Regions from separate parts of the Streptomyces sp. NPDC091282 genome, predicted to be linked through region 1. Evidence: riboswitches for the same ligand, from Rfam matches in the RefSeq annotation. Region 1 holds a riboswitch; each other region holds the start of a gene.
The links. Region 1 has a riboswitch for cobalamin ahead of ACIQOE_RS22300 (CoA-acylating methylmalonate-semialdehyde dehydrogenase). Riboswitches for the same ligand answer to the same signal wherever they lie in the genome.
Positions count from the first base shown of each region.

Region 2: linked by a shared signal. The riboswitch ahead of ACIQOE_RS17850 (ribonucleoside-diphosphate reductase subunit alpha) and the one ahead of ACIQOE_RS22300 (CoA-acylating methylmalonate-semialdehyde dehydrogenase) in region 1 are both predicted to bind cobalamin.
Region 3: linked by a shared signal. The riboswitch ahead of ACIQOE_RS34640 (CbtB-domain containing protein) and the one ahead of ACIQOE_RS22300 (CoA-acylating methylmalonate-semialdehyde dehydrogenase) in region 1 are both predicted to bind cobalamin.

Region 1 is NZ_JBIVUX010000004.1:771,722-776,740, forward strand. It holds gene ACIQOE_RS22290 (ABC transporter ATP-binding protein) at 1-1,074, shown strand, start outside; gene ACIQOE_RS22295 (ECF transporter S component) at 1,071-1,874, shown strand; cobalamin riboswitch at 1,923-2,108, shown strand; gene ACIQOE_RS22300 (CoA-acylating methylmalonate-semialdehyde dehydrogenase) at 2,327-3,850, shown strand; gene ACIQOE_RS22305 (acyl-CoA dehydrogenase family protein) at 3,857-5,005, shown strand; gene ACIQOE_RS22310 (enoyl-CoA hydratase/isomerase family protein) at 5,002-5,019, shown strand, end outside.
Region 2 is NZ_JBIVUX010000003.1:863,229-868,247, reverse strand. It holds gene ACIQOE_RS17870 (GntR family transcriptional regulator) at 1-194, shown strand, start outside; gene ACIQOE_RS17865 (DUF3311 domain-containing protein) at 318-590, shown strand; gene mctP (monocarboxylate uptake permease MctP) at 587-2,215, shown strand; gene ACIQOE_RS17855 (GNAT family N-acetyltransferase) at 2,320-2,826, shown strand; cobalamin riboswitch at 2,872-3,004, shown strand; gene ACIQOE_RS17850 (ribonucleoside-diphosphate reductase subunit alpha) at 3,131-5,019, shown strand, end outside.
Region 3 is NZ_JBIVUX010000009.1:250,911-255,929, reverse strand. It holds gene pgm (phosphoglucomutase (alpha-D-glucose-1,6-bisphosphate-dependent)) at 1-814, opposite strand, end outside; gene ACIQOE_RS34650 (hypothetical protein) at 935-1,228, opposite strand; gene ACIQOE_RS34645 (CbtA family protein) at 1,340-2,092, opposite strand; gene ACIQOE_RS34640 (CbtB-domain containing protein) at 2,114-2,335, opposite strand; cobalamin riboswitch at 2,374-2,509, opposite strand; gene ACIQOE_RS34635 (enoyl-CoA hydratase/isomerase family protein) at 2,581-3,639, opposite strand; gene ACIQOE_RS34630 (nuclear transport factor 2 family protein) at 4,001-4,438, opposite strand; gene ACIQOE_RS34625 (EfeM/EfeO family lipoprotein) at 4,607-5,019, shown strand, end outside.

The DNA.
Region 1 (5,019 bases):
ATGGCCGAACACCGGCTGGAGCGCGTCGTCCAGTACGCCGACAGCATCATCCATCTCCCGGGCGACGGCCGCGCCCGTATCGGCACGCCGTCCGAGATCCTCCGTACGTCCGCCATCGCGCCACCGATCGTCGAGCTGGGCCGCGTCGCGGGCTGGTCACCGCTTCCCCTGTCCGTCCGCGACGCGCGACGCGCAGCGCTCTCCCTCCGGGCCCGGATAGCGGACCGTTCGCCGCGGCCGGTGCGGCCGCTCGTGCCCGACGGCGAGCGGACGCGGCTCCTGACGGGACGCGGTATCACGGTCGCTTACGGTGGCGTACCCGCCGTGCGCGAGGTCGACCTCGATCTGCACGCGGGCGAGGTCACCGCCCTGATGGGCCGCAACGGCTCCGGCAAGTCCTCCCTCCTGTGGGCCCTGCAGGGCTCCGGACCGCGCCGTGCCGGAACGGTGAAGGTGACCGGCGGGCACGGCGGGACGGATCCGCACTCGGTGCCGGCCGCCGAGGCCCGCCGCCTGGTCGGTCTGGTCCCGCAGACCCCCGCCGACCTGCTCTACCTGGAGAGTGTCAAACAGGAACTCGATCAGGCGGACACCGAATCCGGGACGCAGACCGCGGCCCGAGCGCTCCTGGACCGGCTCGCCCCCGGTATCGATGACGCCACCCATCCGAGAGACCTGTCGGAAGGGCAGAAACTGGCACTCGTCCTCGCCATCCAACTCTGCGCCGCGCCCCGAGTCGTCCTCCTGGACGAACCGACCCGCGGCCTGGACTACCGGGCCAAGACCGCTCTCATCGGCATCGTCGACGCTCTGGCGGCCGAGGGCCGGGCCGTCGTCATCTCCACCCACGACGTCGAGTTCGCGGCTCGTGCCGCCGACCGCGTGGTCGTCATGGCCGAAGGAGACGTGGTGGCCGAAGGACCGGCCACCGAAGTCATCGTCTCCTCGCCGACCTTCGCCCCTCAGACGGCGAAGATCCTCTCCCCGCTGCCCTATCTGACCGTCGACCAGGTCGTCGGCGCCCTCGCTGCCACAGAAGGCGGCGAAGGCGACGGCGAAGAGGGAACCGCATGACCTCGCCCGTGGCGTCAGCCATCCGCCTCACCCCCCGTGTCGGCGTGGTGGTGGCTCTGGCCGCCCTCCTCGGGCTGGTCGCGTTCTTCTGGCCGTTCGTCGTCGCCCCGGGGACGTTCGGCTCCAACTACGCGCCCCCGCTGATCTTCGGGGTCCTGCTGGTGCTCGTCCTGTGCGTGGTCCTCTCGGAGATCGCGGAGGGCGGCATCGACTCCAAGGCCCTCGCCATGCTGGGCGTGCTGTCCGCCGTCAACGCCGCGCTGCGCCCGCTCGGCGCCGGAACGGCCGGCATCGAGACCGTCTTCTTCGTCCTCGTGCTCGCCGGACGCGTCTACGGCCCCGGCTTCGGCTTCGTCCTCGGCTGCACGTCACTGTTCGCGTCCGCCCTCATCACGGGAGGTGTCGGGCCCTGGATGCCGTACCAGATGTTCGGCTGCGCGTTCGTCGGGATGCTCGCCGGGTTCCTGCCACGTGCCAAGGGCCGGTGGGAGGTGCTGATGCTGGCCGGATACGGCTCGCTCTCCGGCTACCTCTTCGGCTTCCTCCTCAACCTGTCCTTCTGGCCGTTCTCCCTCGACCCGAACAGTTCCATCGCCTACCTGCCGGGCCTGCCCTTCACCGAGCAGTGGCACCGGTACGTCGCCTTCGACCTGGCCACCTCGCTGGGCTGGGACACCGGGCGGGCCGTCACCAACTTCGTGTGCGTGCTGGTGGCCGGGCCGGCCGTGCTGACGACCTTCCGGCGGGCCGCCCGCCGGGCCCGGTTCCGGGCGCCGGTGCGCTTCGCGGAACGCCGGTAGGCCACGGATCGCGCCATCCGGCGCGCCTCACTGGATTTACTAGGACGTCCAACTATATATTCGTGGGGTAGGCCCGCGGTGCAGGGAAGCCGGTGTGATTCCGGCACGGTCCCGCCACTGTGACCGGGGAGTACGCCGTCGAGAAGTACGCCACTGACGAGCTGGATGTCGGGAAGGCGGACGGCGCGCGCTGATCCGGGAGTCAGGATACCGGCCGTGGGATGTTCCGTGTTTTCCACGAGGATGGAGCTGACACGCATGGCACCGGTGCGCATTCACGATCCCGGCGGACTCCGCCGCCGTCACGCTCGCCGCACTCCCGTCGTCGCCGCCTGATTACGGGCCATTCGCGTTCCCGCGCCGCCCGCGCACGCTCTCGACGCCCCGCGTCCACGCGTGCCGGTCCGGTGCGCCATCCCCGGATCACCCTCACCTGACGAGAGCAGGCCCTCATGATCCGTCCGAACGACCGCAATAACGTACGCGAGTTGACCCACTTCGTCGGCGGTAAGCACACCCCGGGCACCTCGGGCCTCCACGGCGAGGTGTACGACCCCAACACCGGTGAGGTCCAGGCCCGGGTGCCCCTCGCGAACCGTGCCGAGACGGAGGCGGTCATCGCCGATGCCGCCGAGGCGCAACGCGAGTGGGGCGAGTGGAACCCGCAGCGCCGCGCCCGCGTCCTGCTGCGCTTCCTTCAGCTCGTCGAGCAGGAGAAGGACTCCCTCGCCCGGCTCCTGTCCTCCGAGCACGGCAAGACGATCGCCGACGCGCACGGCGACATCCAACGCGGCCTGGAGGTGGTGGAGTTCGCCGCGGGCATCCCGCACCTGCTCAAGGGCGAGTTCACGGACAACGCCGGCACGGGCATCGACGTGCACTCGCTGCGCTCGCCCCTCGGCGTGGTCGCCGGCATCACCCCCTTCAACTTCCCCGCGATGATCCCGCTGTGGAAGGCGGCCCCGGCTCTGGCCTGCGGCAACGCGTTCATCCTCAAGCCGTCCGAACGCGACCCGTCCGTGCCGCTCCGGCTCGCCGAACTGTTCCTGGAGGCGGGACTGCCGGCGGGCGTGCTCAACGTCGTCAACGGCGCCCGTGAGGCCGTCGACACCCTCCTGGAAGACCCGCGTGTCGCCGCCCTCGGCTTCGTCGGCTCCACGGCGGTCGCCGCGCACGTCTACGCGACCGCGGCCGCCCACGGCAAGCGCGCCCAGTGCTTCGGCGGCGCCAAGAACCACATGATCGTGATGCCGGACGCCGACCTCGATCAGGCCGTGGACGCCCTGATCGGTGCCGGGTACGGCTCGGCGGGCGAGCGGTGCATGGCGATCTCGGTCGCCGTACCGGTCGGCGAGGAGACCGCCGACGCGCTCGTGGCCCGCCTGAAGGAGCGGATCGGGACGCTGCGGATCGGCCGCAGCGACGATCCCGAGGCCGACTTCGGCCCGCTCGTCGGCCGGGACGCCCTCGACCGGGTCCGCTCGTACGTCGATCTCGGCGTCGAGGAGGGGGCCGAACTCGTTGTGGACGGCAGGGACTTCGTCCTGGAGGGACATGAGGGCGGCTTCTTCGCCGGGGCCTCCCTGTTCGACCGGGTGACGCCCTCCATGCGGATCCACCAGGAGGAGATCTTCGGCCCGGTGCTCTCGGTGGTGCGTGCCGCGGACTACGAGGAGGCCCTGCGCCTGCCCAGCGAGCACCTCTACGGCAACGGCGTCGCGATCTTCACCCGGGACGGCGACACCGCGCGGGACTTCACCCGGCGCGTGAACACCGGCATGGTCGGCGTCAACGTGCCCATCCCGGTCCCGGTCGCCTACCACACCTTCGGCGGCTGGAAGCGGTCCGGCTTCGGCGACCTGAACCAGCACGGTCCGGACGCGATCCGCTTCTACACCCGGACGAAGACGGTCACCTCGCGCTGGCCCGCCGGTCTGCGCGAGGGCGCCAGCTTCACGATCCCCACGATGGGCTGACCGGCGATGACCACCCTCCCGCTCACCGAGGACCAGCAGGCCCTCGTGGAAACCACTCTCGACTTCGCCCAGGACCATCTGGCCCCGCACGCCCTGGACTGGGACCGGGACAAGCACTTCCCGGTCGACGTCCTGCGCAAGGCGGCCGGACTCGGCCTCGGCGGCGTCTACGTCCGTGAGGAGTACGGCGGTTCGGGCCTGACGCGCTCCGACGGCGTCCTCGTCTTCGAGACCCTCGCCTCCGGCTGCCCGTCCATCGCCGGGTACCTCTCCATCCACAACATGGTCGCCTGGATGATCGACCGCTACGGCGACGCCACCCAGCGCGAGCGGTGGCTGCCCCGCCTGTGCGCCATGGAGGACCTGGCCGGCTACTGCCTGACCGAACCCGGCGCGGGCTCCGACGCGGCGTCCCTCACCACCCGGGCCGTCCGCGACGGCGACGGGTGGATCCTCACCGGGGCCAAGCAGTTCATCTCCGGCGCGGGCGCCGCGCAGTTGTACGTGGTGATGGCCCGGACCGGCGGCTCGGGACCCGACGGGATCTCCGCGTTCGTCGTCGACAAGGACGACCCGGGCGTCGGCTTCGGCCCGAACGAACGCAAGATGGGCTGGAACGCGCAGCCGACCCGCCAGGTCGTCCTGGACGGCGTCCGGCTCCCCGCCGACCGGCTCCTCGGCCGGGAGGGCGAGGGCTTCCGCATCGCGATGAACGGCCTGAACGGCGGCCGGCTCGGCATCGCCGCCTGCTCGCTCGGCGGCGCCCGCAGCGCCCTGGACCGCAGCCTGGCCCACCTCGCCGACCGGGAGGCGTTCGGCGGCCGGCTCCTCGACGAGCCGGCGCTGCGCCACCGCCTCGCCGACATGGCCACCGAACTGGCCGCCGCCCGCGCCCTGGTCCAGCAGGCCGCCCAGGCCCTCGACCGCGGCGACGCCGGCGCACCCTACCTGTGCGCCATGGCCAAGCGCTTCGCCACCGACACCGGCTACGCCGTCGCCGACCAGGCGCTCCAGCTCCACGGCGGCTACGGCTACCTCAGCGAGTACGGCATCGAGAAGATCGTCCGGGACCTCAGGGTCCACCGGATCCTGGAAGGAACCAACGAGATCATGCGCGTCATCGTGGCCCGCGGCCTGACGGAGGCGTTCGGATGACCGACGTCCTGTTC
Region 2 (5,019 bases), on a different contig from region 1:
CCGAGGAGATCATCGAGACCTCGCTGGCCACACCGCGCGAGGCCGGCCTGCTCGGCACCGACGTGGGCCTGCCGATGCTGATGCTCTCCCGGCACTCGCTGGACCGCGACGGCCAGCCGGTGGAGTGGGTGCGCTCGGTGTACCGCGGCGACCGCTACAAGTTCGTGGCCCGCCTCAAGCGCCCGCAGGACTGACAGCGGGCGCCCTTCACAGAATCGACATACCGATAGCCGGACGGCTACTTCCGCTCCGGTGACGCCGTGACCTAGATTGCCTGCGCGTTACACAGGCGAACGGTGAGGGGACGGAGCCGCGGTATGTCGGATGTACCTGAAGTGAGTCAGCCGGTGGTGACACCGATACGCGTGGTCATCACCGTCTGCCTCGTCGCGCCCTTCGTGGCGATGCTGTGGGTGGGCTCCTACGCGAAGACGGACCCGACGTTCATCGGGATCCCGTTCTTCTACTGGTACCAGATGCTCTGGGTGCTGATCTCCACCGCGCTCACGATGACCGCGTACCAGCTGTGGCAGCGCGAGCAGCGCGCCCGCAAGGCGGCCGCCGGTACGGACGGGGGTGCGCAGCGGTGAAGGACGGTGTGAACGGCGTCGCGCTCGGCGTCTTCATCTTCTTCTTCCTGGCCGTCACGGTCATGGGATTCATGGCCGCGCGCTGGCGCAAGGCCGAGAACGAGCACTCGCTCGACGAATGGGGCCTGGGCGGCCGGTCGTTCGGCACCTGGGTGACCTGGTTCCTGCTCGGCGGCGACCTGTACACGGCGTACACCTTCGTCGCCGTACCGGCGGCGATCTACGCGGCGGGCGCGGCCGGCTTCTTCGCGGTGCCCTACACGATCCTCGTCTACCCGCTGATCTTCACGTTCCTGCCCCGTCTGTGGTCGGTCTCCCACCGGCACGGCTACGTGACGACCTCGGACTTCGTGCGCGGGCGCTTCGGCTCCAAGGGACTCTCGCTGGCCGTCGCCCTGACCGGCATCCTGGCGACGATGCCCTACATCGCGCTCCAGCTGGTCGGCATCCAGGCGGTCCTCGACGTGATGGGCGTCGGCGGCGGCGACGGCACCAACTGGTTCGTGAAGGACCTCCCGCTGCTCATCGCCTTCGGCGTGCTGGCGGCCTACACCTACTCCTCGGGCCTGCGGGCGCCCGCGCTCATCGCGTTCGTGAAGGACGGGCTGATCTACCTCGTCATCGCGGTGGCGATCATCTACATCCCGATCAAGCTGGGCGGCTTCGACGACATCTTCGCCAAGGCCGGACACGCCTTCGCGCAGGTCAATCCGGCCACCGGCAAGCCACGCGGCGCGCTCGCGCCACCCGAGGCCGGCCAGTGGACCTACGCCACCCTGGCCCTGGGCTCCGCGCTCGCGCTGTTCATGTACCCGCACTCGATCACCGCGACGCTCTCCTCCCGGAGCCGGGACGTGATCCGCCGCAACACCACGATCCTGCCGCTGTACTCCCTGATGCTGGGCCTGCTCGCGCTGCTCGGCTTCATGGCCATCGCGGCGGGCATCAAGGTCACCAACGGCCAGCTGGCCATCCCCCAGCTGTTCGAGGACATGTTCCCGGACTGGTTCGCGGGCGTGGCCTTCGCGGCGATCGGCATCGGCGCCCTGGTCCCGGCGGCCATCATGTCCATCGCGGCCGCGAACCTCTTCACCCGCAACATCTACCGGGACTTCATCAAGCCGGACGCCACGCCGAAGCAGGAGGCCAAGGTCTCCAAGCTCGTCTCGCTGCTGGTGAAGGTCGGCGCGCTGGTCTTCGTCCTCACCATGGACAAGACGGTCGCCATCAACTTCCAGCTGCTGGGCGGCATCTGGATCCTGCAGACCTTCCCGGCCCTGGTCGGCGGCCTGTTCACCCGCTGGTTCCACCGCTGGGCGCTGCTGGCGGGCTGGGCGGTGGGCATGGTCTACGGCACGGCCGCGGCCTACGGCGTGGCCTCCCCCACCCAGAAGCACTTCGGGGGCTCGGCCAAGGAGATCCCCGGCATCGGCGAGATCGGCTACATCGGCCTGACGGCGTTCGTGATGAACGTGGTGGTCACGGTGGTCCTGACGTTCGTCCTGAAGGCCCTGAAGGCCCCCGAGGGCATCGACGAGACGACGCCGGGGGACTACACGGCCGACGCCGGCGACCCGGGCGTGGAGAAGGAACTCCCGCCGGCCGTCGCGGAGGGCGCCCACTAGGACGCGCCCTCCAAGGGGCGCGGGGAACGCCACCGCGCACGACCCGCAGCGGGCCGCCGAAAAGACGTCACGTCGGCGGCCCGCCGTCGTACACACTCCTGCGCATGACGATCCGCATCCGCGAAGCGCGGCCCGCCGAATACGGCGTCCTCGGCGAACTGACGGCCCAGGCCTACCTCAAGGACGGCCTCCTCGACTTCGGCGAGAGCGACTCCTACCTGACCGAACTGAGGGACGTGGCGAAACGGGCGGCCGCGGCCACCGTTCTCGTCGCCGTGGCCGACGACGTCCTCCTGGGCGGCGTGACCTTCGTCCCGGGGCCCGGCCCGATGGCCGACCTCGCCGCCGCGGACGAGGCGGAGATCCGCATGCTCGCCGTCGACGGCGCCGCCCGCGGCCGGGGCGCCGGCGCCGCGCTCGTCCGCGCCTGCGTCGAGCGCGCACGCGCCCTCGAAGGCTGCGGGAGGATCGTGCTGTCGACGCAGCGCACCATGGAGTCCGCCCACCGGATCTACGCACGCCTCGGCTTCGTCCGCACACCCGAGCGGGACTGGAATCCCTTGCCGCAGCTGGACGGCATCACTCTCCTCACCTATGAGCTGACACTCTGACACCTCCGCGACACAACATGTGGGGGTGCTACCGCGACCCGGCACTAGATGTATGCTCATGCTCGCTGTCGCCGCAGGGGAATCCGGTGCGAATCCGGAACTGTCCCGCAACGGTGTACTTGCGCACATCTGTGCGCGAGCGTCAGTCCGAGGACCTGCCGACAGCCGACGCCCGGCCGTCCGGCCCGGGTGTTCCGACGTCCGGGCCTCGTGGAGTGGGCCGGGGACGCGACACGCGTGCGTGCGCCCGTGTGCTGCCCCCTGCCCTCCGCCAGGCCCCGAGCCGAGCGAGGGAGAGCCCCACGTGACCATCGCGCCAGCCGAACCGGCTTCAGCGACCACCTCTGTGGACGAGGACGGTCCCGGCACCGCGTTGCTGCGGACCCTGACCGGGCTGACCGCCGACCTCCCCGACGCCGACCCCGGCCGGGTCGCCGCCGCCGCGCTGCGCGGCCGCTCGGCGCGGGCCGACGAGGCGGAGCTGCGCGAGCTGGCCACCGAGGCGGCCGCCGGTCTCATCTCGGAGGACCCCGCCTACTCCCGGCTCGCCGCCCGGCTGCTGACGATCTCCATCCGCGCCGAAGCCGCCTCGCAGGGCGTGACGACCTTCACCGAGTCCGTCGCCGTCGGCCACCGCGAGGGCCTCATCGCGGACCGCACCGCCGACTTCGCGCGCCTGCACGCGGCCCGCCTGGACGCCCTGGTCGACCCGGCCGCCGACGACCGCTTCGGCTACTTCGGCCTGCGCACCCTGCACAGCCGCTACCTGCTCCGGCACCCGATCACCCGCAAGGTCGTCGAGACCCCGCAGCACTTCATGCTCCGCGTCGCCGCCGGCCTCGCCGAGGACGACACGGCCCGCGCCCTGGACGAAGTCGCCGCGCTCTACGGGCTCATGAGCCGCCTCGACTACCTGCCCTCCTCCCCCACCCTCTTCAACTCCGGCACCCGGCACCCCCAGATGTCGTCCTGCTACCTCCTGGACTCCCCCAAGGACGAGCTGGACTCCATCTACGACCGCTACCACCAGGTGGCCCGGCTCTCCAAGCACGCAGGCGGCATCGGCCTCTCCTACAGCCGCATCCGCTCCCGGGGTTCGCTGATCCGCGGCACCAACGGGCACTCCAACGGCATCGTGCCGTTCCTCAAGACGCTCGACGCCTCGGTCGCCGCGGTGAACCAGGGCGGCCGGCGCAAGGGCGCGGCCGCGGTCTACCTGGAGACCTGGCACTCCGACATCGAGGAGTTCCTGGAGCTGCGCGACAACACCGGTGAGGACGCCCGGCGCACGCACAACCTGAACCTCGCGCACTGGATCCCGGACGAGTTCATGCGCCGGGTCAACGCCGACGGGCAGTGGTCCCTGTTCTCCCCCGCCGACGTGCCCGAGCTGGTGGACCTGTGGGGCGACGAGTTCGACGCGGCCTACCGCGCGGCGGAGAGCCGGGGCCTGGCGCGCAAGACCATCCCGGCCCGGGACCTGTACGGCCGGATGATGCGCACCCTCGCGCAGACCGGCAACGGCTGGATGACGTTCAAGGACGCGGCCAACCGCACCGCCAACCAGACCGCCACCCCCGGTCACGTCGTCCACTCCTCGAACCTCTGCACGGAGATCCTGGAGGTCACCGACGACGGCGAGACGGCGGTCTGCAACCTGGGGTCGGTGAACCTCGGCGCGTTCGTCGACACCGCGAGCGGTGACATCGACTGGGAGCGGCTGGACGAGACCGTGCGCACCGCGGTCACCTTCCTCGACCGGGTCGTCGACATCAACTTCTACCCGACCGAGCAGGCCGGCCGTTCCAACGCCAAGTGGCGTCCCGTGGGCCTGGGCGCCATGGGTCTCCAGGACGTCTTCTTCAAGCTGCGGCTGCCGTTCGACTCCGCCGAGGCCAAGGCGCTCTCCACCCGGATCGCCGAGCGGATCATGCTCGCCGCGTACGAGGCCTCCGCCGACCTCGCCGAGCGCGGCGGCCCGCTGCCGGCCTGGGAGAAGACCCGTACCGCGCGGGGTGTGCTGCACCCGGACCACTTCGGTGTCGAGTTCACCTGGCCGGAGCGCTGGGCGGCGCTGCGTGCGCGGATCGCGACGACCGGGCTGCGCAACAGCCTGCTGCTGGCGATCGCGCCCACCGCCACCATCGCTTCGATCGCGGGTGTCTACGAGTGCATCGAGCCGCAGGTCTCGAA
Region 3 (5,019 bases), on a different contig from region 1:
CCAGCGTCATGAACCGCCAGGTGGGGTCGGTGTACGGGTTGACCACGGTGAGATCCAGGCTGTGCCGTTCGGCGATCCGGCCCCAGTAGGCGACGGAGGCGCCGCCGAGCGGGTCGGCGCCGATGCGCAGCCCGGACGCCCGGACCGCGTCGAGGTCCAGGACGCTGGGCAGGTCGTCGACGTAGACGCCCATGAAGTCGTACCGGCCGGTGGTGGGCGCGGCGAGCGCACGCTCGTACGGGATGCGCTGTACGTCCTTCATCCCGCCCGCGATGATCTGGTTGGCGCGGTCCTGGATCCAGGAGGTGGCGTCGGAGGCGGCGGGGCCGCCGCTGGGCGGGTTGTACTTGAAGCCGCCGTCGGCGGGCGGGTTGTGCGACGGGGTGACCACGACGCCGTCCGCGAGGCCGGTGGTCCGGCCGCGGTTGTGGGTGAGGATGGCGTGCGAGACGGCGGGGGTCGGCGTGTAGCCGTCGGCGCTGTCGACCAGGACGGTCACGCCGTTGGCGGCGAACACCTCCAGGGCGGTGACCTTCGCGGGCTCGGACAGGGCGTGCGTGTCGGCGCCCAGGAAGAGGGGGCCGTCGGTGCCCTGGCCGCTCCGGTACTCGCAGATGGCCTGGCTGGTGGCCGCGATGTGGTCCTCGTTGAACGCGGTCGCCAGGGACGATCCGCGGTGCCCCGAGGTGCCGAACGCCACCCGCTGGGCCGGGTCGGCCGGCTCGGGGTGGCGTGCGTAGTAGGCCGTGACCAGCCGGGCCACGTCGACGAGGTCCTCCGGAGCCGCCGGCCGGCCCGCTCGCTCATGCGGCATGAGTCCACTTCCTCCGCAGTCGTTGATCGATCGCTGGACGCCCATCTTTCCCTGCCCGCGGCGGCGGACGCGAGTGCGGCACCGGTGCTCCCGCGAAGTCACGGCGGATTCACGGCCGGTTCACACCAGTCGCGGGGTACCCGGGGCGCGGTGGCGGCGGAGCAGGTCCGCGATCGCGCAGCGCAGGCACTCGGCGTCCGGCGGGTGGCAGTCCGCCGTGCCGCCGACCAGGTCCTCCAGTTCGCTCAGGAGCTGTTCGGTCCGCTTCACCTGCTGGGCGAGCACCCGGACCCGGGCGCTCTGGCCGCCGATCTGCCGTCGGCTGGCCACCAGTTGTTCGTACTCGCGGACGGTGAGCGCGACGGCCTCGTGGCCGCCGAGGGTGATACGACGTGGCTGGGGGTGTCGTGCCACTCGGGTCCTCCGCTGCTCGCCTTGGGTCGTCCGCGCCCGGTCCGCCGGTGCCAGGAGAACGCGAGAGGGCCCCCGGTCGGTTCCGAAGGGCCCTCGCGTGGCGTGAATCGATCAGTTCGCGGCGGGAACCGCACGTCCGGCCGGAGCCGTCGCGGGCTTGGGGTTGAGCTGCCGGTGCGCCAACTCGCCGAAGACCAGGCCGAATCCGCCCCACAGCACCAGCTGGATGGCGAGCGCCGAGAGCCGGAACCGCCACAGCAGGGTGGCCGGGAAGTCGGCCGGCACCTCGTTGATGACGGGCAGGAACTGGTAGGCCAGGGCGATGACGACGGCGAACGCGGCCACCGCGGTGACGGTCGCCCACCAGGTGCCGAGGCTCGGCCGCAGCCGCTTGCCGAGGAGGGTGGCGGCGACCGCGAGCAGCACGCTGAGCACCATCATCAGGAAGTACAGCGTGGTCCGCTTGCCGATGGTGTCCGGATCGCCCACCGACGGCGGGTTGGCCGGGTACTTGAGGAAGGGCACCACGTAGACGGCGAGCAGCGCGCAGCCGGACAGCAGCAGCGTCGTCGCGCGCGGCGAGAAGCGGCCGACGCGGCCCAGGGCGAAGCAGAAGGCGAGCGCGGCGATGCCGCCGAAGGCGACCCCGTAGACCAGCACGCCGGTGGCCAGGCCCGCGGTGGACTGGAGCGAGCGGGAGACGACCTCCATCTCGTGCTCGTGCGCGTGGGCGTCCTCGAAGCCGATCGCCTTGTCGACGTTCGGCTCACCGAGGAGGTAGGCGACGACGAGGGCGAGCACGCCGGCGGCGAGGCCGGCGAGCATGCCCCGCACCAGGAGGTTTCGTACGGTTGCGGAGTTCATGAGCGGATGGCGTCCCTCGCGTCAGTGGCAGGGGAAGCCGAGGAGGTGACGGGCGTCGTGCACCCATTCGTGGACGTCGGTGCCGCTGAACACGGAGGTGGCGCCCTGCTCGGCGCCGACGAAGTAGAGCAGGATGAGCATGAGGATGCCGAAGAAGACCGCCCAGGGAGCTATCGCGCTCAGCGGCAGCTTGGCGGGAACGACGGGGGTGGTGGCTGTCGGCTGCGCGACGGTCTGCGCCATGGCAGAACCTCCTCTGGGAGTTCGCGTCCCATCTCGGTGGTGCACTGGACGACGGCTACGGGTCTGACTTACGAGCTCCCGGGGGTGCTCGCACACAGTGGCGCGACCGTGCCGGACTTGCACCGGCTTCCGTTCTGTCGTCATCGATACCGGACAGACGGTACCGCGTGTCAGGGGCACGGCCAAGACCGCCCCACCAGGCGTGATCTTCCTCTCCCGTCCGGTGACCTGCCGATGTCGCCGGATCAGCGGTGCGGATGTCCCGCGCCGTCGGCCAGTCCGAGTTCGCGCGCGCCGAGCGGGGCGAAGAAGCGGTCGACGTCGGCGTCGGTGACCTCGGCGAGGGTGGCCGGGGACCAGTGCGGGTCGCGGTCCTTGGCGATGACCTGGGCGCGGATGCCCTCCACCAGGTCGGCGGTGGACAGGGCGGCGCAGGAGACGCGGTACTCCTGGTCCAGGACCCGCTCCAGGCCGCCGAGTCGGCGGGCCCGGCGGAGCGCTGCCAGGGTGACCTTGAGCGCGGTGGGCGACCGGGACAGCAGGGTCCGCGCGGCCTCCTTGGCGGCGGGGTCGGGGTGGGCGAGCAGCCGGTCGACGATCTCCTCGACCGTGCCCGCGGTGTAGCAGGTGTCGATCCATCCGCGGTGCGCGGCCAGTTCGCCGTCCGGCGCGGGCCGCACGTGCCGGGCGAGCGCGTCCGGTACGGGCCGCTCGGCGAGGTCGGCTGTCAGCTGCCCGATGCGGTCGGAGGGGACGAAGTGGTCGGCGAGTCCGCACAGCAGGGCGTCCGCGGCGCCGATCTGCGCACCCGTCAGGGCGAGGTGGGTGCCGAGTTCTCCCGGGGCGAGGGCGAGCAGGTGGGTCCCGCCGACGTCGGGCACGAACCCGATCCCGGTCTCCGGCATCGCGATCCGGGAGCGTTCGGTGGCGATGCGGACACTGCCGTGCGCCGAGACACCGACCCCGCCGCCCATCACGATCCCGTCCATCACCGCGACGTACGGCTTCGGATACCCGGCGATCCGTGCGTTGAGCCGGTACTCGTCCCGCCAGAACGCGGCCGCCGCGCTCCCGTCGCCGTCCCGCGCGTCGTCGTGCACGGCCCGGATGTCACCGCCCGCGCACAGCCCCCGCTCCCCCGCGCCGCTGATCACCACCGCCTCGACGGCCGGATCCCGCTCCCAGGCCGCGAGCGCCTCGTCCATGGCGAGCACCATCGCGTGCGTGAGCGCGTTCAGGGCCTTGGGCCGGTTCAGCGTGATGTGTGCCGTCCGGCCGTCGGTGCGGAACAGGACGTCGCTCATCCGAGGACCTCCGTGCGGCGGCGGGTCGCGTTGACGCGCATGATCTGGTCGGTTCCTTCCGCGATCCGGTGGGCCCGCGCTCCGCGGACGATCTTCCCGCCACCGTACGCGCCCGTGCGGGCGGGCCGGTGCGGGCGGGCGGTGCGTCGCGGTACCGCCGGGCCGTGGCGGCCGCCCGGTCCGGCTAGGGCGTGTTGCGAAAGTCCCGTCGTTCGCCCGGAGGGCGGGCCGCGCGGCGTCAGGTGCGTGCTCTCGGCGTGCCGGGCGGAAGTCCTCGTACTGGATGTACTTGGGCTTTCGCCCGGTGCGGCGAGAGTGCGTGCATGGCGTCGCGCGGCAGGCGGGACTTTCGCAACACGCCCTAGCCGCGCAGATGCCGGCTCACGTCTCCCACCAGGTTGATCGTGACTCGTCGGGCGGCGAACCTCCAGGTGCCGTCGCGGAGTTCGAAACGGTCGAGGTAGCGGCCCGCGGCGATCGGCTGGAGGGGCAGCAGGCCGGGCAGCGCCTGGAACACGGTGACGTAGGAGCGGGCGGTGGCGGTGCCGGCCGCCGCGTCGGTCTCCACGGCGATGTTCGTCGTGGCGTGGTGGGTGCGCGGGGTGCCGTCCTCGTAGCGGATCACGGACTCGCGGAGCATCCGCTCGACGCCCTCGCGTCCCACGGCGGGCGGCCCGCTCCCGACGAACTCGCCGTCGGCGAAGAGTTCACCGGCCCCCGCGAAGTCACCGCCGTCGACCAGTTCCGCGTACCGCATGATCAGGCCGGTCACGGCCACGATGTCCGCCATGTCGTTCATGGCAGGCGAGGATAGGAGACCGGACCGGCGGGCGCGTGCGGGGTTCTCCGGGAGGCCGGGTGAACCGGCAGGGAACTCTTGGTCATGGGTTTGCCTGGACGGCCGTTCGAGCGGCCGGGCCTGCCTAGCATGAGGCGGTCACGCACGGTACGGACCCGGGAGTTCGGGATGGTGTTGTCCGGCCTGAGCCGGAGGTCGTCGCGTTCCTGGACGGTCGTCGCGGTCGCCGTCGTCTGCCTGGTGGCGGGCGTGCTGGCCGTCACCCGCGACCCGCACCCCGCGCACGCGGGCCCGAAGGCGCTGCCGCACACCGCGGTGGAGGTGTCCGCGGCCCGCTGCGGCCGGGGCTGGAGCGCTCCGGTCCCCGGCGTCCAGGTCTTCGACCTGAAGAACCCCACCGACGGAGCCGCCGAGGTCCTCCTGGAGGATCCGGCGAGCCGCGCGGTGTACGGCGAGGTGGAGGACATCGGTCCCGGCACCACCCGGCAGCTCACCGTCCGCCTCGGCAAGGGCAGTTACGCGTTCAAGTGCGTCCCCGACGACGCCGACGCCGTCACCGGGCCGACGGTCCGGATCACCGC